Regions from separate parts of the Pseudovibrio sp. Ad13 genome, predicted to be linked through region 3. Evidence: predicted binding sites of a transcription regulator. Region 3 holds the regulator's gene; each other region holds the start of a gene.

Region 1 (5,505 bases), 110 kb from region 3:
TTGAGCTGCGGAATGCGCAGGAAACAACGACAGCCTATCTTTTGATGGAGCGCCCTGACCTTTTGCTGGGATATACCGCAAAGGGGCATGATCTGGTGGTCAGCCAGTAATCACTCATTCAGAACTGCGGGTCTTTAAGGATGGATCAGGAGTTGCTTGCAGGTGTGCGGGCAATGAGGTTCTTGCCGAGCTTTTCCAGCGCATTCTTCAACCGCTCATCAGAGACTGACGCAACCTTCTGCTCGATGCGGCGGTTCTCAATTTCTGACAGCTCACGAAGTGGTTTTGGTGTGATCTTTTTGGTTCTGAGCGCCGGACGCTGCACAACCTTGATGCGGCCAACCGCATTCCAGCCTAAAAAGGCGTTTATCCGATCTCGCAGTTGTGGAGCTTCATGCGTGAAGAACAAAGCAGTGGAGCCATCCGCATGAACAAGAAGTGTTGCAGGTTCTGCAACCGGCTCTCCTTCAGAGCTTTTGGCTCTTGGCCAAACAAGCCTACCGGGCTGTACTTTTCCGTGATACTTCTTGCCGACAAGTTCTGGCCAGGCGGTGAGAAGGTCGGCACTGGCAAATCCGCGCTTGCGCGCGACAGGGTGCATGGTCTTACCAATCAGCTCGTTTAGCTGATGGCTTGATCTCCTGGAAACCCGATTTTGCGCAGTTGCTTTCATCGTCTTCATCACGCCATTAGATTAAGGCACATATATGACCATTGCTTTATATTAGTCTTAATTCAGTCCCGTTTTCCGCGGTACCATGAATTACCAAGGGAACCCCAATTATTTAGGGATCAAAACCAAGGTTAACCCACAAAACCATGCAAGATAATCTAGTTGTTCTTTACTGGTATGACAGAAATTCTCGCCAACTGCCATGGCGAACAGCTCCTGCTGATATACTTTCCGGTGTAAAACCAGACCCTTACCATGTCTGGCTCTCAGAAATCATGCTTCAGCAGACTACTGTTGCGGCAGTGAAAAACTACTTCAATCTCTTCATAAAGACATGGCCAACACTTGCTGATATGGCCAATGCGGAGGAAGAAGACATCCTAAAAGCGTGGGCTGGGCTTGGTTATTATTCCCGTGCAAGAAATCTGTATAAGTGTGCAAAATTTGTCCAATTGCATCACAATGGGCGTTTTCCTGAGGATGAAGAGCGGCTTTTGAAGCTCCCGGGCATTGGTCCTTACACGGCTGCTGCAATCTCCACGATAGCCTTTGGGCGCCATGCTGCTGTGGTTGATAGCAATGTGGAGAGGGTTCTGTCCCGCCGCCATGCATTGCTGACAGAGCTCCCTGCTCTAAAAGCTGAAGTGAAGCCCTTGATGGCTGAAGTGACGCCGCATGATCGCCCCGGCGATTTTGCGCAGGCCATCATGGACCTTGGCGCCACAATCTGTACACCGAAGTCTCCGGCCTGTGGCATCTGTCCATGGATGGATGTTTGTGAGGGTCGCAAGCAAGGCATTGCTGACACGCTGCCACGCAAAGCCCCCAAGAAGGTGAAACCGACACGACGCGGTATGGCCTTTCTGCTCAGCGATGCACGTGGCCGCATTCTTTTGCGCAAACGCGAAGATAAAGGACTGCTTGCTGGCATGAGTGAGCCCATCACCACGCATTGGGCGGATGATGCAGCGATGGAAGACCTCTCACATGCTCCAATCACTGCGGATTGGGTGCGTACGCCGAAGGACGTGAAGCACACCTTCACGCACTTCCATCTAGAAATGAGCGTCTGGCAGGCACAGGCACCGGCGCATTATGATGAACCTGACGGGTATTGGTGGTCAGCACCAGATGAGCTTGAGGGAGAAGCCCTGCCAACAGTGATGATGAAAGCACTGAAGGCTGGCGGCGTGATCTAAGTGCGCAGCAAAAAGCCGGGTCTGAGCCCGGCTTTTCTTGTTTCTACAAATGCTGATTGGTGCTTATTGGAATGCTGTTTCCATGAAGCTGCGGAGTTTGCGAGAGTGGAGCCGTTCCAACGGCATTTCCCTCAAGACCTCCATGGTCTTCACACCAATTTCCAAATGCTGGTTCACTTGTGTCCGGTAGAAGTCTGTCGCCATGCCGGGCAGCTTCAGCTCACCATGCAGCGGCTTGTCTGATACGCAGAGCAAGGTTCCATAGGGAACGCGGAAGCGGAAACCGTTGGCAGCGATGGTTGCGGATTCCATATCCAGCGCGATCGCACGGGACTGGGAGAAACGCTGCACCGGCTCGCGGTGGTCGCGCAGTTCCCAGTTGCGGTTATCGATGGAGGCTACGGTTCCTGTGCGCATGACCCGCTTCAGATCATAGCCGCTGTAACCAGTGGTCTTTTCAACGGCATCTTCCAGCGCGACCTGTACTTCTGCCAGAGGCGGGATTGGAACCCATGTTGGCAGATCAGCATCCAGCACCTTGTCTTCACGTACGTAACCATGAGCCAGTACATAATCGCCAAGCTGCTGGCTGCTTCTGAGCCCAGCGCAGTGGCCGAGCATCAACCAGGCATGTGGGCGAAGCACTGCAATGTGGTCGGTGATGGTTTTTGCATTGGACGGGCCAACACCGATGTTCACCATGGTGATGCCGGAGTTGTCCTCCCGCAGCAGGTGATAGGCTGGCATTTGTGGCAGGCGCGGCGGGGCCACACCTTCGCGCGGCTCTTTATCACCTGCGTAGGTGATGAGATTGCCCGGCTCGACAAAGGCCACATATCCGCTCTCCGGATCATTGATCAGCTCTTTTGCCATCTGCGCAAAGCCATCAATGTAGAACTGATAGTTTGTGAAGAGCACGAAGTTCTGGAAATAGCGCGGCGCGGTTGCGGTGTAGTGCTGCAAGCGATGCAGAGAATAATCCACGCGCGGAGCCGTAAACGGCGCAAGCGGCTCAAAGCCATCTTTTGAACGGTAGGTGCCATTGGAGATGGCATCATCCATGACGGCAAGATCCGGCACATCAAACACATCACGCAACGGGCGCTCTTCGCTGGATGGCAAAGCGCCTTCCACGTGTGCGCCATCATAAAAGGCAAAGTGCAGCGGGATCGGCTGATCACTTTCAGCGATCACCACTTCAAGACCGTGGTTTTTGATCAGGAGATCAATCTGATGTTCCAGGTAGTTCTTAAAAAGATCTGGCCGGGTGACTGTGGTTTTGTATTTGCCAGGCCTTGCCACAAAGCCATAGGACAGGCGCGTATCAACGCGGATGTGGCTGGAAACTTCAAATCGCAGTTCCGGGTAAAATGCTCTGACCCTGGTTTCCGACATGCTGCCCTGTGCAGCCTCTTTAAAATTCTCACGTAGAAAGTCAGTCGCCCGATCAAACAGATAGATCAGGTGCGCAACAGCTTCACTGGCATCTTTAAAGGATTGTGGGGGAATTGTCTCAGGCGTACGGATGGAACGGCTTTCCATCACAACGTCGCTATCGGATATAGTCGACACGTTCGGTTTCTCCTCTTTCGTGTCACTATATATCTGAGGGATGTTTACGACAGGGTCAAGACAAACTGCGGACAAATATGGTTTATTTTTTAGTGAGTGAGGATATTTTCACGCAGCGTCAGTTTCATCTCTGCACACAGAATTGAGATTCATAGCTACATATTTACCCTTATCTCCTTCAGTTTATTCTGTAAAACTATCCCGAAAATTGCATGGGCGAGTTCTAGAGGCACTTTGCAGGACTACGCTTCAGATGATCGGGAGGGATCTTTTTATGCACTTTGTTCGTACTGCTGCGCTTGGTTTGGTGGCTGGCACCTGCCTTACTGTGAGCGCACAAGCTGCCCAGTTGGGGCCACGGCCTGCTTTTCTCGTTGAGCAGATGCAAGAGAGCCCGTTGAAGGATAAGTTGCGCGCCTGCATCGGCAATCCTGCAAAGGCTTCCAGTTTCACGATCGGGCACCGTGGGGCTCCCCTGCAGTTTCCTGAGCATACGTTAGAGTCTTATCAAGCCGCGGCTGTGATGGGTGCGGGGGTGCAGGAATGCGATGTTACCTTCACCAAAGATAAGGAGCTGGTCTGCCGTCATTCTCAAAATGATCTGGCGACAACAACAAATATCCTCGCGACTGATCTGGCCAGCACGTGTGTTGCTCCGTTTACTGCTGCTGCCAATGGCGAGAAAGCAGCTGCAGAATGCAGAACCTCTGAGATCACATTGGCGGAGTTCCAAGGTCTCACTGGCAAAATGGACGCCTCAAATCCAGCTGCAACAACGGTTGAGGACTTCCTGAAAGGCACAGCTGACTGGCGCACGGACCTTTATGCGGCAGCTGGTGCTGGTGGCACTTTGATGACCCATGCTCAGTCCATTGAGCTCTTCAAAGAACAGGGCGTTAAGTTTACGCCGGAGTTGAAGCGCCCGAGCGTAAAAATGCCGTTTGACGGGTTCACTCAGGAAGATTTCGCTCAGAAGCTAATTGAAGAGTATAAAACAGCAGGTGTTCCGGCATCTGACGTTTATCCGCAGTCCTTCTTTTTGGATGATGTGCTGTACTGGATCAAGAATGAGCCTGAGTTTGGAAAGCAGGCCGTGTTCCTTGATGGTCGGTTCCGTATGCAGGGCTTTGACGCATCTGATCCAACCAGCTTCAAGCCGTCCATGGCTGAGCTGAAAAAGATGGGCGTGAACTATATCTCCCCTCCTCTTTGGATGCTTGTCACTCTGGATGACGGGAAGATCGTGCCATCGGCTTATGCAAAGGCTGCGAATGAGGCTGGCATCAAGATCTTTACCTGGACGCTGGAGCGCTCCGGCCTGCTCTCTCACAACAAAGGCGGCTGGTATTATCGCAGCATCAATGATGCAATCACCAGCGAAGGCAGCGTTTATGAGCTGCTGGATGTGCTGGCACAGGATGTGAAAGTGAGCGGTGTGTTTTCTGACTGGCCAGCGACCGTCACGTTCTACGCCAACTGCATGGGGATTGAGTAAGCCCCTCTCCTGCACTGATTTGCAATTTGGAAGCGCGCCTTACATGGCGCGCTTTTTTTTGCGCTGTCCGCAGCGTAAGCCTTGCCATACTCGTTAACCGATTTACCCGCTGTCCCCGCAGTGCGTTTACCTTGTTCTTTTTAGCCAGCAAAAAAGCTTGACTCTCAAAAAAATATTTAGGGTCTCTATTTTCGCCATTTTAACTCCTCATAAACCTCTACCCCAAGGGAATCCGCGGTCGAATATTAATGGGAGTTAACTTCGAGACGAATATTCGAATCTGTAAATAAAGCGTTGATTCTAAAAGAATAAAAGATATCCACTATTAACCTCTGGTTTACCATAGTGGGTAACCATAGCACTCATGAATTGCGTGAGGTGTTGCGTCGCAATGAGAGTACAGCGTAAAGAAGGGGTGTCCTTGATGGCACCCCACATTTCCACCAAGCCAGACTGGCTTGATACAATTATTAAGGGCGACTGTGTTGAGGCTTTGAACAAGCTTCCTGACAACAGCGTGGATGTGGTTTTCGCCGATCCCCCTTATAACCTACAGCTGGGCGGAG
Region 2 (5,505 bases), on a different contig from region 3:
CGTCTTTGCTCGTTCCAAGATAAATGAATGTAGAGGTAATGAATGAGCCTCTCGCAGAATTTATTGTTCTGGGGCTGCGTGGATAGATAAGCTTGTTAGTGATGCGGGTGGGGTTGGAGCTCTGCAACTGCTGGAAACATCTTGCATGCCAATGTCATTTGGTATACGACCGCATACAACAAACTTGGACCGGTTTGCCAGAGATGGTTTTGACATAGAGTTCAGGATACACCAAACATAAATCGTCTAACACAAATGCGTCGGAATAATCATGAGCTTGTACACTGACTACTTGAATGAGATTGACACTCGAAAAGCCGAGGGTTTGAACCCCAAGCCGATTGAAGATGGCGCACTTGTGAATGAGATCATTTCGCAGATTAAAGATCTCAGTAACGAACACAGAGACGGTTCCCTTAAATTCTTTATCTACAACACCTTGCCAGGCACAACCAGCGCAGCTGGCGAAAAGGCGAAGTTTTTGAAAGAGATCATTCTTGGCGACTCTGTTGTTGAGGAAATTTCTCAGTCCTTTGCTTTTGAACTGCTGTCTCACATGAAGGGTGGCCCTTCTGTTGAGGTTCTTCTTGACCTGGCGCTTAGCGATGACGCGACTGTTGCGCAACAGGCTGCCGATGTCCTTAAAACCCAGGTGTTCTTGTATGAGGCAGATACCGAGCGTTTGAAGGCAGCTTTTGCAGCAGGTAATGTGATTGCAAAAGACATTTTGGAAAGCTATGCAAAGGCTGAGTTCTTCACGAAACTTCCTGATGTAGACGAAGAAATCAAAGTCGTGACCTTCATCGCAGGTGAAGGCGATATCTCAACCGACCTTCTTTCTCCTGGCAATCAGGCACACTCCCGTTCTGACCGTGAACTACACGGCAAGTGCATGATCTCACCTGAAGCACAGGCGGAAATTCAGGAACTGCAGAAAGCAAATCCTGATGCGCGCGTGATGCTGATTGCTGAAAAAGGCACCATGGGCGTTGGCTCCTCCCGTATGTCTGGCGTAAACAACGTTGCGCTTTGGGCTGGTAAACAGGCAAGCCCATATGTTCCTTTCGTGAACATTGCGCCGATTGTTGCTGGCACCAACGGCATTTCTCCAATCTTCCTGACCACTGTTGGCGTGACCGGTGGTATCGGGCTTGATCTGAAAAATTGGGTCAAAAAACAAGATGCTGATGGCAACACCGTTCTGGATGGAAATGGTGATCCTGTTCTTGAGCAGACCTACTCAGTTGAGACTGGTAAGGTGCTCACCATCAACACTAAAACCAAGAAGCTTTATGACGGTGATAAAGAGCTGGTTGATGTTTCTTCCGCGTTCACACCTCAAAAAGTTGAGTTTATGAAAGCTGGCGGCTCCTATGCTGTTGTGTTTGGTAAAAAGCTGCAGACTTTTGCATCTGAAACACTTGGCATTGAACTGAAGTCCGCTTTTGCTCCGGCCAAAGAGATCTCTCATGAAGGTCAGGGCCTGACTGCTGTTGAGAAGATCTTCAACCGCAATGCTGTTGGCGCCACTCCGGGTGCAACTCTGCATGCTGGTTCTGACGTTCGTGTGAAAGTGAATATCGTTGGTTCTCAGGACACCACTGGTCTGATGACCTCACAGGAACTGGAGTCCATGGCGGCAACCGTCATTTCTCCAACTGTTGATGGTGCTTACCAGTCCGGTTGTCACACTGCATCTGTTTGGGATTTGAAAGCGCAGGCTAACATTCCAAAACTCATGAAGTTCATGAACAAGTTTGGCCTGATCACCGCGCGCGATCCAAAAGGCGTCTACCACGCCATGACAGACGTGATCCATAAGGTGCTGAACGACATCACCATTGACGACTGGGCGATCATTATCGGTGGCGACAGCCACACCCGTATGTCTAAGGGCGTTGCGTTTGGTGCAGATTCTGGCACCGTGGCGCTGGCACTGGCAACTGGTGAAGCCACCATGCCGATCCCTGAATCTGTGAAGGTGACTTTCAAAGGCACCATGAAAAACTACATGGATTTCCGCGATGTGGTGCATGCAACACAGTCTCAGATGCTGAAGCAGTTTGGCGATAACGTGTTCCAGGGCCGCATTATTGAGGTTCACATCGGAACTTTGCTTGCTGACCAGGCGTTCACGTTCACTGACTGGACTGCTGAGATGAAGGCAAAAGCTTCCATCTGTATCTCTCAGGATGACACTCTGGTTCAATCACTTGAGATTGCGAAGAGCCGCATTCAGATTATGATCGACAAAGGCATGGAAAATGATGCCAAAGTTCTTCAAGGCCTGATCGATAAAGCAGACAAACGCATTGCAGAAATCAAGTCTGGCGAGAAAGCTGCGCTGACACCTGATGACAACGCGAAATACTTTGCTGAGGTTGTTGTCGATCTGGACCAGATCGATGAGCCAATGATCGCTGACCCTGACGTAAACAATGATGACGTTTCCAAGCGTTACACCCACGACACCATCCGTCCTGTTTCCTACTATGGTGGTGACAAGAAGGTTGATCTGGGCTTTGTTGGCTCTTGCATGGTGCACAAAGGCGACATGAAGATTGTTGCTCAGATGCTCAAGAACCTTGAGAAAGACGGCGGTAAGGTCGAGTTCAATGCTCCGCTTGTTGTTGCAGCGCCAACCTACAACATTATTGATGAGCTGAAGGCAGAAGGCGACTGGGAAATTTTGCAGAAGTACTCCGGTTTCGAATTCGATGATGCACTGCCAAAAGCAACAGCACGTACCGAATACGAAAACATTATGTACCTGGAGCGTCCTGGCTGTAACCTTTGCATGGGTAACCAGGAGAAGGCTGCTAAGGGGGATACCGTTCTGGCAACCTCTACCCGCTTGTTCCAGGGCCGTGTGGTAGAAGATTCCTCTGAGAAGAAGGGTGAATCCCTGCTGGCGTCCACTCCGGTTGTTGTTCTTTCCGCTATCCTCGGCAGAACTCCAAACATGGATGAGTACAAGGCAGCAGTGGAAGGCATCGACCTCACCAAGTTCGCCCCACCACTCCAGAAACCTGCTGCTGCGAAGTCAGTTCACTTCTAGGGTCTAATCGCAGGATAGCGGCCTTAGACCTAGCAGCTGGCAAACAACACTAATTTATATTCGAATGGGCGGTACTTAACAGTACCACCCATTTGCTTTTTAAATGTCGATGCTTTCAGAAGTTAGGTGTTTAGCTCTACTGAGTGTTTAGAGTGCTTAGCGTTCAATCGACGGTTTTTGATTCCCTGAAAAGCAGAGTTTCGACACCTTGGTTTGAAAGCCGGTTGGCTTTTCCTTCTGTCATAGAAACGTAATGTAATGCTCGTTTTGTCAGCTATGTGGGGGAGGTGGGGTGTGACGGTTTTTTGACGGGGTTGCTTTGTGAGTGAGCGTCATTTCGCTGTAACAATCGCGTGTGCCTAGTACGTTAAATTTTAACAGGTACCGGGGTTGAGCTCTTGATCCAGTTTGAAAGCGTTAGAAAAGAATTTGGCGCGCATGTTGCTGTCAAAGGGGCGAGCTTCATTGTTGAGAAGCCTCAGATGATCGGCATTATTGGTCGTTCTGGTGCAGGTAAATCCACATTGCTGCGGATGATCAACAGACTTACCCCGGCAACCGACGGGCGTGTCCTTGTTGATGGTGTTGATGTGCTTGCCTTGCAGGGGGCGTATAAGCGCCGCTGGCAGCGTGATTGCGCGATGATCTTTCAGCAGTTCAACCTGGTTCCTCGCCTTGATGTTTTAACCAACGTTATGTTGGGACGCCTGAATGCACACGGAACAGTTTCAAGCATGCTTAAGCTGTTCACTCGTGAAGAGCGGGTTCAGGCTCTGCTGAAACTTGAAAGACTTGGCATTGCTGAAACGGCTTTGAAAAGGGCGGAAAATCTTTCTGGTGGTCAGCAACAGCGTGTTGCGATTGCTCGTGCTCTTATGCAGGACCCGAAAATGCTTTTGGCAGATGAGCCGATTGCCTCGCTGGATCCGATGAACGCGCAGGTGGTGATGGACGCTCTTAAGGCGATCAACGCGGAAGATGGCCTGACAGTTATTTGTAATCTCCATACTCTTGATACTGCCCGTAATTACTGTGACCGCGTGATTGGCATGCGTGATGGTGAGATTGTTTTTGATGGGAAACCGGATGAGCTTTCGACCGCAGTAGCCCGTGAGATCTACGGTGCTGACGACAGTTTTGAGGAGGGGATGACCTCAACTTCTCTGGGTAGCGAAGGTGCAAAAATCGCTGCCCTGGAACTGGCGAAAGGCGATGCTTCGCCTGTTGTCTCTGCTGCTGAATAGCGGCGGGTTTAGATTTATATTCTGATATTGGAGTGCTCTGATGAAAATCATCGGTAAAGTCGCTGCAGCTCTTGCTGTTAGCACAACCCTTCTTGCTGCGCCTATGGCTCTGGCTGAAGAGAAAATCACTGAGTTCCGCATTGGTATTCTTGGTGGTGAGAATGAGGCGGATCGTCTTCGTTCCAACCAGTGTCTGGTTGACCGTTTTGAAAAGCTGCTGGGTGTTCCGGTCAAGCTTTTCCCGGCAGCTGATTATGCTGGCACCATTGAAGGCCTGAAGGGTGGTAACCTGGATTATGCCGAGCTTGGCGCTTCCGGTTACTCTGCTGTTTATCTGTCAGCTCCTGATGCTGTTGAGCCAGTGCTGACCACCAAGCAGACAGATGGCGCAACAGGCTATTATTCTGTTTTGGTTGCTCGTGCAGATTCTGGTATTGAAACGCTGGAAGACATGAAGGGCAAGCGCATGGGCTTTGCTGACCCTAACTCCACCTCCGGTTATCTGGTTCCTTCTGTTGCGTTTGACGATATGGGCCTGAACCTGAAAGAGTACTTTGCCTCTACGCAGTTCTCTGGTGGACACGAGCAGAACGTTCTTGCTGTTTTGAATGGCGATGTTGACGGCGGCGTCACCTGGGCATCTGGTGTTGGCGAATGGGAAGAGGGCTACACCTCTGGTAACCTACGTAAGATGGTAGATAAAGGCATGGTTGATATGTCTGATCTGGTTCAGGTCTGGCAGTCTCCGCTGATCCCTAATGGTCCGCTTGTTGTACGTAAGTCGCTTCCATCTGACGTTAAGCAGAAGGTTGTCGCCTCGTTGAAGTCTATGGTGACTGATAACACTGAGTGCTTCTATTCCGCACAGGGTGGTGAGTACGCTGACTTTGTGGAGGTGAACCACGACTTCTACAAGACCATTGTTGAAGCGCGTCGCCGTAAGATTGAAGCGAAAAAAGCTAACTAATTCTCAGAGTAGTAAAGGGGCGCGGAGCTGACCGCGCCCTTTCTTTATGAGGGCCGTGGTGGCTCTCATCATTTCCCTGTTTGGAGGATGTTGAAGTGGCCGCTCATCTGGCGCTTGCCGAAGCTTCCCGTTTGGCTGAGATTTCTCAGGCCTATGAGCGTGTTGCCCGGCGCCGAACGCTATATACTCTTTCTCTGCTCGGCCTTTGTGTCCTGAGCATCTTCGGTGGCTTGTTT
Region 3 (5,505 bases):
AGTAGTAGTACGGCAATTCTGGGGAAAACCAGAGTCTTCCCCACCTCAATTCTTTGAGGTTATTGCTCGTATCAACGCCCATATAGTACTGTGTGATAAGAGTTATACACCATCTCGTAGTTACTGAACGCTGCAAGCACACACGCTCAGGTAAGCGGCACTTTCGGATGCGTCCGAACTGAGCGAATGCTGTTTTGCGCGCCACTGAAGGAAGACGGGGCCCTTTAATGAGCTGGACAGCAGAACGTGTAGAGTTACTAACCAAACTTTGGGCAGACGGGTTAAGCGCCAGTCAAATCGCGGGGGAACTTGGCAATGTGACCCGTAATGCGGTGATTGGTAAGGTTCATCGCCTTGGTCTTTCAGGTCGCGCCAAATCGGGAGGTGGTGCAACCAAAACGAGAAAGGCACCTGCCCCAGCGGCAAGGGTCGTCACCTCAACCAAACCAACAGTGGCTGAAGCGATTGCAGCTGTTGCGCCTTCCCCAAGTCCCCGACAAATTCAACCAACGATAGCCGGTGCCAACGCCCTTAAAGTTGAACCGATTGAAGCTATCCAACCAGAAATTTCTCCAGTCCCAACCTCCGATCTCTTTATTCCGGTTTCAGAACGCGCCTCCATCCTGACATTGAATGAGCGCACCTGTAAGTGGCCGATTGGTGATCCGAGTTCTGATGACTTCTATTTCTGTGGGCGCCAGTCTGATGCGGGTACACCTTATTGTGCGCATCACCGCAGCATTGCCTATCAGCCCGTCAGCGACCGCCGCAACCGCCGCGCAAGCTAATTTGAGCTGAAAAAGCAACGTATTGAGCCGGGTCCAAAGCCCGGCTTTTTGCTGTGTTTGGTGCCGTTCTGATCTGGCGCTTGGCGCTCTGGCCTGACAACTAGTGTGTTTTAAAGGTTTGGCGGGTGACGGCGCCCCAGTATGGGTCCGTATAATTTTCTTCCAAAAACTGACCTGAGGTGTAAGTGCTGATAACAGAACGCCAAAAAGCAATGGCCTGATCAGCGCCTTCAATCTGCTTGATCTGCCAGTTACCGGGCATTTGATCAAACAACGCAGCCGCAAAGCGCTGTCCCAGTTTATGTCTGCGGAACACTGGCACCACATAAAACTCGCAGACTTCAAAGTCGTGATGATCTTGCCGCCTGATTGCAGCTAACCCGGCGGGAATATCATCATTTAAAGCCAGATAGCCGGTGATGTTGCCTTCAAGAAGCGTGTCTTTGGCAAACAAACCATCCGCGTTTGGATGTTTGTGTGTGAGAGGTGAGAACTCTGCCTCATAGGCCTGACAGAGATTGTCGTAGATATGAGCGGTCGCTCGATCAACCGTCTTGATTATCATTTGTTATCCGCATTGTTTTTGGTCTGCACCTCTGGAAGGGAGATGCAGTTTCACAATGCGCATATAGCAGAGATCAATTACCCAACAGCGAACTGGTCGTTGAAAGCGTATCCGGCGCCGCGAACGGTGCGGATCGGGTCTTTCATGCGTCCTTTGTTGATGGCTTTGCGCAGGCGGCCTACGTGGACGTCTACGGTGCGCTCATCGACATAGACATCATGCCCCCAGACACCATCCAGCAGCTGTTCACGGGAGTAAACGCGGCCAGGTGCGCTCATGAGAAACTCCAGCAGGCGGTATTCTGTGGGGCCGAGGTGGATTTCGCGGCCTGTTCTGCGCACGCGGTGGGTTTCGCGGTCGAGCTCGATGTCACCAGACTTGAGCATTGTGGAGACAACTTCTGGCAATGCACGGCGGAAGATCGCGCGAACACGGGCCATAAGTTCCGGAACGGAGAACGGTTTGACGACGTAATCGTCGGCCCCGGTTGCCAGACCGCGGATGCGCTCGGATTCTTCACCGCGCGCTGTCAGCATGATAATCGGCATGCGCTCGGTTTCTGAGCGTGCCCGCAAACGACGGCAGAGCTCGATGCCAGAGAGGCCCGGAAGCATCCAATCCAGCAGCAGCAGGTCCGGCTGGCTTTCCTGCAGCAGGACTTCCGCCTCATCTCCTCTTGCGCACACGTCAACAGTGTAGCCCTCTGCTTCAAGGTTATAGCGCAGCAGCAGGCTTAGCGGTTCTTCGTCTTCTACAATCAGTATCTTAGGCATATTAAAGTGCTCTCTTTGCACCTTCTCTTATAAAGCAATTGCGTGTGTTCTGCTCGTTATAAGTGAACACACTCTACACGGTTGTGCTCTGCGCCAGCTCGTCCGTCTTTGGACGATCTGTTGGAAGGTGGCTTCCGGAGATCATGTAGTAGATGTTTTCTGCAATATTGGTTGCATGATCACCGATGCGCTCAATATTCTTTGCGCAGAACAACAAGTGCGCGCACATGGTGATGGAACGCGGGTCTTCCATCATGTAGGTGAGCAGCTGACGGAACAGGCTTGTATAAAGCGCATCCACTTCGTCATCGCGAACATGTACGCGCTGGACAACCTCAAGATCGCCAGAGGTGTAGGCATCCAGAACGGCTTTGAGCTGTTCAAGTGCCAGATCAGACATGTGCTCAACACCCACAGCGAGCTGCTTGTTGTTGAATTCAGATTCAATCGCCAGTGTTCGCTTGCCGATGTTCTTGGCCATGTCGCCAACGCGCTCCAGATCGTTGGAGATGCGCATGGCGGCGATGATGTCGCGCAGGTCGCTTGCCATTGGCTGGCGGCGTGCGATCACGGAGATGCACAGTTCTTCCAGCTCGGCCTGCATGTTGTCCAGGCGCTGGTCGGCAGCGATGGTGCGGGTTGCCAGTTCGCGGTCCTGTCTCAGCAGTGCGGTGACAGCATCGTGAACAAGGGTTTCTGCCAGTCCGCCCATTTCAACGACACGTCCGGCCAGTTCTTTCAGCTCTTCATTGAAGGAAGAGACAATATGATCTTTCATCGGATATCTCCTTAGAGTACCGCTCTTTTATTCTTAACCAAAACGGCCTGTGATGTAATCCTGCGTGCGCTGGTCTTTTGGGTTGGTGAAGATGTCGTTGGTCAGCCCCTCTTCCACCAGATTGCCCAGATGGAAGAACGCGGTGCGCTGGGATACACGTGCGGCCTGCTGCATGGAGTGGGTTACGATAACGATGGTGTAGTTCTGGCGTAGTTCGTCCATCAGCTCTTCCACTTTCGCGGTGGCAATCGGATCGAGTGCAGAACACGGCTCATCCATCAGGATCACTTCCGGAGACACAGCGATTGCGCGCGCGATGCACAAACGCTGCTGCTGACCACCGGAAAGGCCTGTGCCCGGCTCGTCCAGACGGTCTTTCACTTCTTCAAACAAACCTGCACGCTGCAGGGAACTTGCGACGATATCTTCCAGATCCGACTTGCCTTGTGCCAGACCGTGGATGCGTGGGCCGTAAGCCACGTTCTCAAAGATTGATTTCGGGAACGGGTTTGGCTTCTGGAACACCATGCCAACACGTGCCCGCAGTTCCACCACATCAATGCGCGGGTCGTAGACATCGTCGTTGTCCAGGAGAATGTCGCCTTGCACGCGGCAGATATCGATGGTGTCGTTCATGCGGTTCAGGCAGCGCAGGAAGGTGGATTTTCCGCAACCGGACGGGCCGATCAGCGCGGTCACCTGATTTTTGCGGACATCCAGATCGACACCATGAAGGGCCTGTTTGTTGCCGTAAAACACTTTTACATCGCGGCCACGCATCTTGAGTGTTTCGCCTTCAGCTGAAATGGCTGGAGGGGCGCTCATCATTGTATTCATTGCACTCTCGGTGTCTGTGGTCATTTCCAATGCCATGATCTTGCCTTTCAAATCACCAGCGGCGCTCAAAACGTTTACGAAGGACGATTGCGATTGCATTCATCGAGATCAGGAAGCCGAGCAGCACCATGATCGCGGCAGAGGTTTTCTGCTGGAAGGCAGGTTCCGGGAAGTCTGCCCACATGAAGATCTGCACTGGCAGCACGGTAGAGGGATCAACCGGGCTTGCCGGGATGTCTACAATGAAGGCCACCATACCGATCATGAGAAGTGGTGCGGTCTCACCCAGGGCCTGCGCCATGCCGATGATGGTTCCGGTCAGGATGCCCGGCATTGCCAGTGGCAGCACATGATGGAACACAGCCTGCAAGCGGGACGCCCCGACGCCGAGTGCGGCTTCGCGGATGCTTGGTGGCACGGCCTGAAGCGCTGCACGGGAGGCGATGATGATGGTTGGCAGGGTCATGAGCGCCAGCACCATACCGCCGACGACCGGCGCCGATCTCGGCAGACCGAAGACGTTGAGGAACACCGCCAGACCAAGCAAACCAAACACAATGGACGGCACGGCAGCCAAGTTGTTGATGTTCACCTCAATCAGATGTGTCCAGCGGTTCTTTGGTGCGAACTCTTCCAGATAGATTGCAGCGGACACACCAATTGGGAACGAGAGGGACAGTGTGACGAGCATGGTCCAGAAGGAACCAACGGCTGCGCCCCAAATGCCTGCCATCTCCGGTTCACGGCTTGCGCCGGACTTGAAGAAGATAGAGTTCCACTCGTTTGCAACTGTGCCTTTGGAGACCAGATAGTCGGTGTAGGCGATCTCTTTATCTGAGAATTTGCGGAAAGATTCTGGCGTTTCCAGCTCTTCAATGCCCCACTGGCCAGCAGGCACGGCAGCATCCGTAGACAGCGGAATAAAGGCTGTTCCGGTGACGCTGGTCGGTGTTACCTTTTCTGCTTTAATGGTTCCGCCGTTCACCTCTACGAAGAAGCTTGGCATGTTGGCGTTGAGTGTGCCGCCCGTGCCAATGTTGGCAAGATGGCCATGCAGAGTAACCAGCTCAGCTTTTTGTTTCTCCAGAGCGCTCATGATCTTGACCAGAGCAGCTTTGTTACCTTCAACCTCAGAGGTCAGGCGCTGTGCAACAAGAGGATCTTTCTCGTTGGCCAAGCGGGTCTCCAAGCCTGCGATCTTGGTTTTCACGCTGATTTCTGATCGGCCACGCGCTTCGATCTTGCCTGTCAGCAGTTCGATTTCACGATCATAATAGGTCTTCAACGCCGCAAGGATCTGCTCAAACTCAGGCTTCTGCGCACTGATGGTCACCTGACCGTCCGTGCCGGAAACTGTTGCTGCGCTTGAGGTGGCGATCTCGGTTTTCTTTGTGATCAGGCCCTTGACATAAAGATCGGCAAAATCAGAGAGCGGGATCGCAACCGGGCCAGTCTCACCCAGCATGGATGGATCGGCTATTGCTTGCTTTTGCAGCGTGACATTGGCACCGGAGGACACCAGAGAATAGAGCACACGGCGGTTTTTCCGGTCAGAAGCGAATGGCAATTCAGCCTTCAGTCCGTCGCGAATGATCTTGTTGTAGCTTGCGCCCGCCGGATTGGCAGGATCGACCTTTTCTGCGCTCAGATTGAGCGGTACACTTACGTAGTTGTAAGTGAAGGCAGGCAAGCCTGAGCCGACAATTGTGAAGAGCAACAGAACCAGAAATGTTGCGGCCAGTGCGATGGCACCCATGCCGTAAG

The links. Region 3 encodes PhoB, which activates phosphate uptake and scavenging genes when phosphate is short. Its sites were predicted from a motif close to TGTCATNNANCTGTCAT; they were not measured.
Region 1: the regulator PhoB is predicted to act here: its motif matches at 3,491-3,507, upstream of PsAD13_RS08400 (glycerophosphodiester phosphodiesterase family protein).
Region 2: the regulator PhoB is predicted to act here: its motif matches at 3,297-3,313, upstream of phnC (phosphonate ABC transporter ATP-binding protein).

The regions. Positions count from the first base shown of each region.
Region 1 is NZ_LMCC01000005.1:348,511-354,015, reverse strand. It holds gene PsAD13_RS08420 (hypothetical protein) at 1-110, shown strand, start outside; gene PsAD13_RS08415 (DciA family protein) at 146-682, opposite strand; gene mutY (A/G-specific adenine glycosylase) at 820-1,872, shown strand; gene PsAD13_RS08405 (AMP nucleosidase) at 1,936-3,414, opposite strand; gene PsAD13_RS08400 (glycerophosphodiester phosphodiesterase family protein) at 3,719-4,939, shown strand; gene PsAD13_RS08395 (site-specific DNA-methyltransferase) at 5,364-5,505, shown strand, end outside.
Region 2 is NZ_LMCC01000015.1:365,194-370,698, reverse strand. It holds gene PsAD13_RS18935 (bifunctional aconitate hydratase 2/2-methylisocitrate dehydratase) at 272-3,058, shown strand; gene phnC (phosphonate ABC transporter ATP-binding protein) at 3,457-4,302, shown strand; gene phnD (phosphonate ABC transporter substrate-binding protein) at 4,343-5,269, shown strand; gene phnE (phosphonate ABC transporter, permease protein PhnE) at 5,365-5,505, shown strand, end outside.
Region 3 is NZ_LMCC01000005.1:457,677-463,181, reverse strand. It holds gene PsAD13_RS08920 (GcrA family cell cycle regulator) at 228-788, shown strand; gene PsAD13_RS08915 (GNAT family N-acetyltransferase) at 889-1,353, opposite strand; gene phoB (phosphate regulon transcriptional regulator PhoB) at 1,431-2,126, opposite strand; gene phoU (phosphate signaling complex protein PhoU) at 2,200-2,904, opposite strand; gene pstB (phosphate ABC transporter ATP-binding protein PstB) at 2,938-3,741, opposite strand; gene pstA (phosphate ABC transporter permease PstA) at 3,794-5,505, opposite strand, start outside.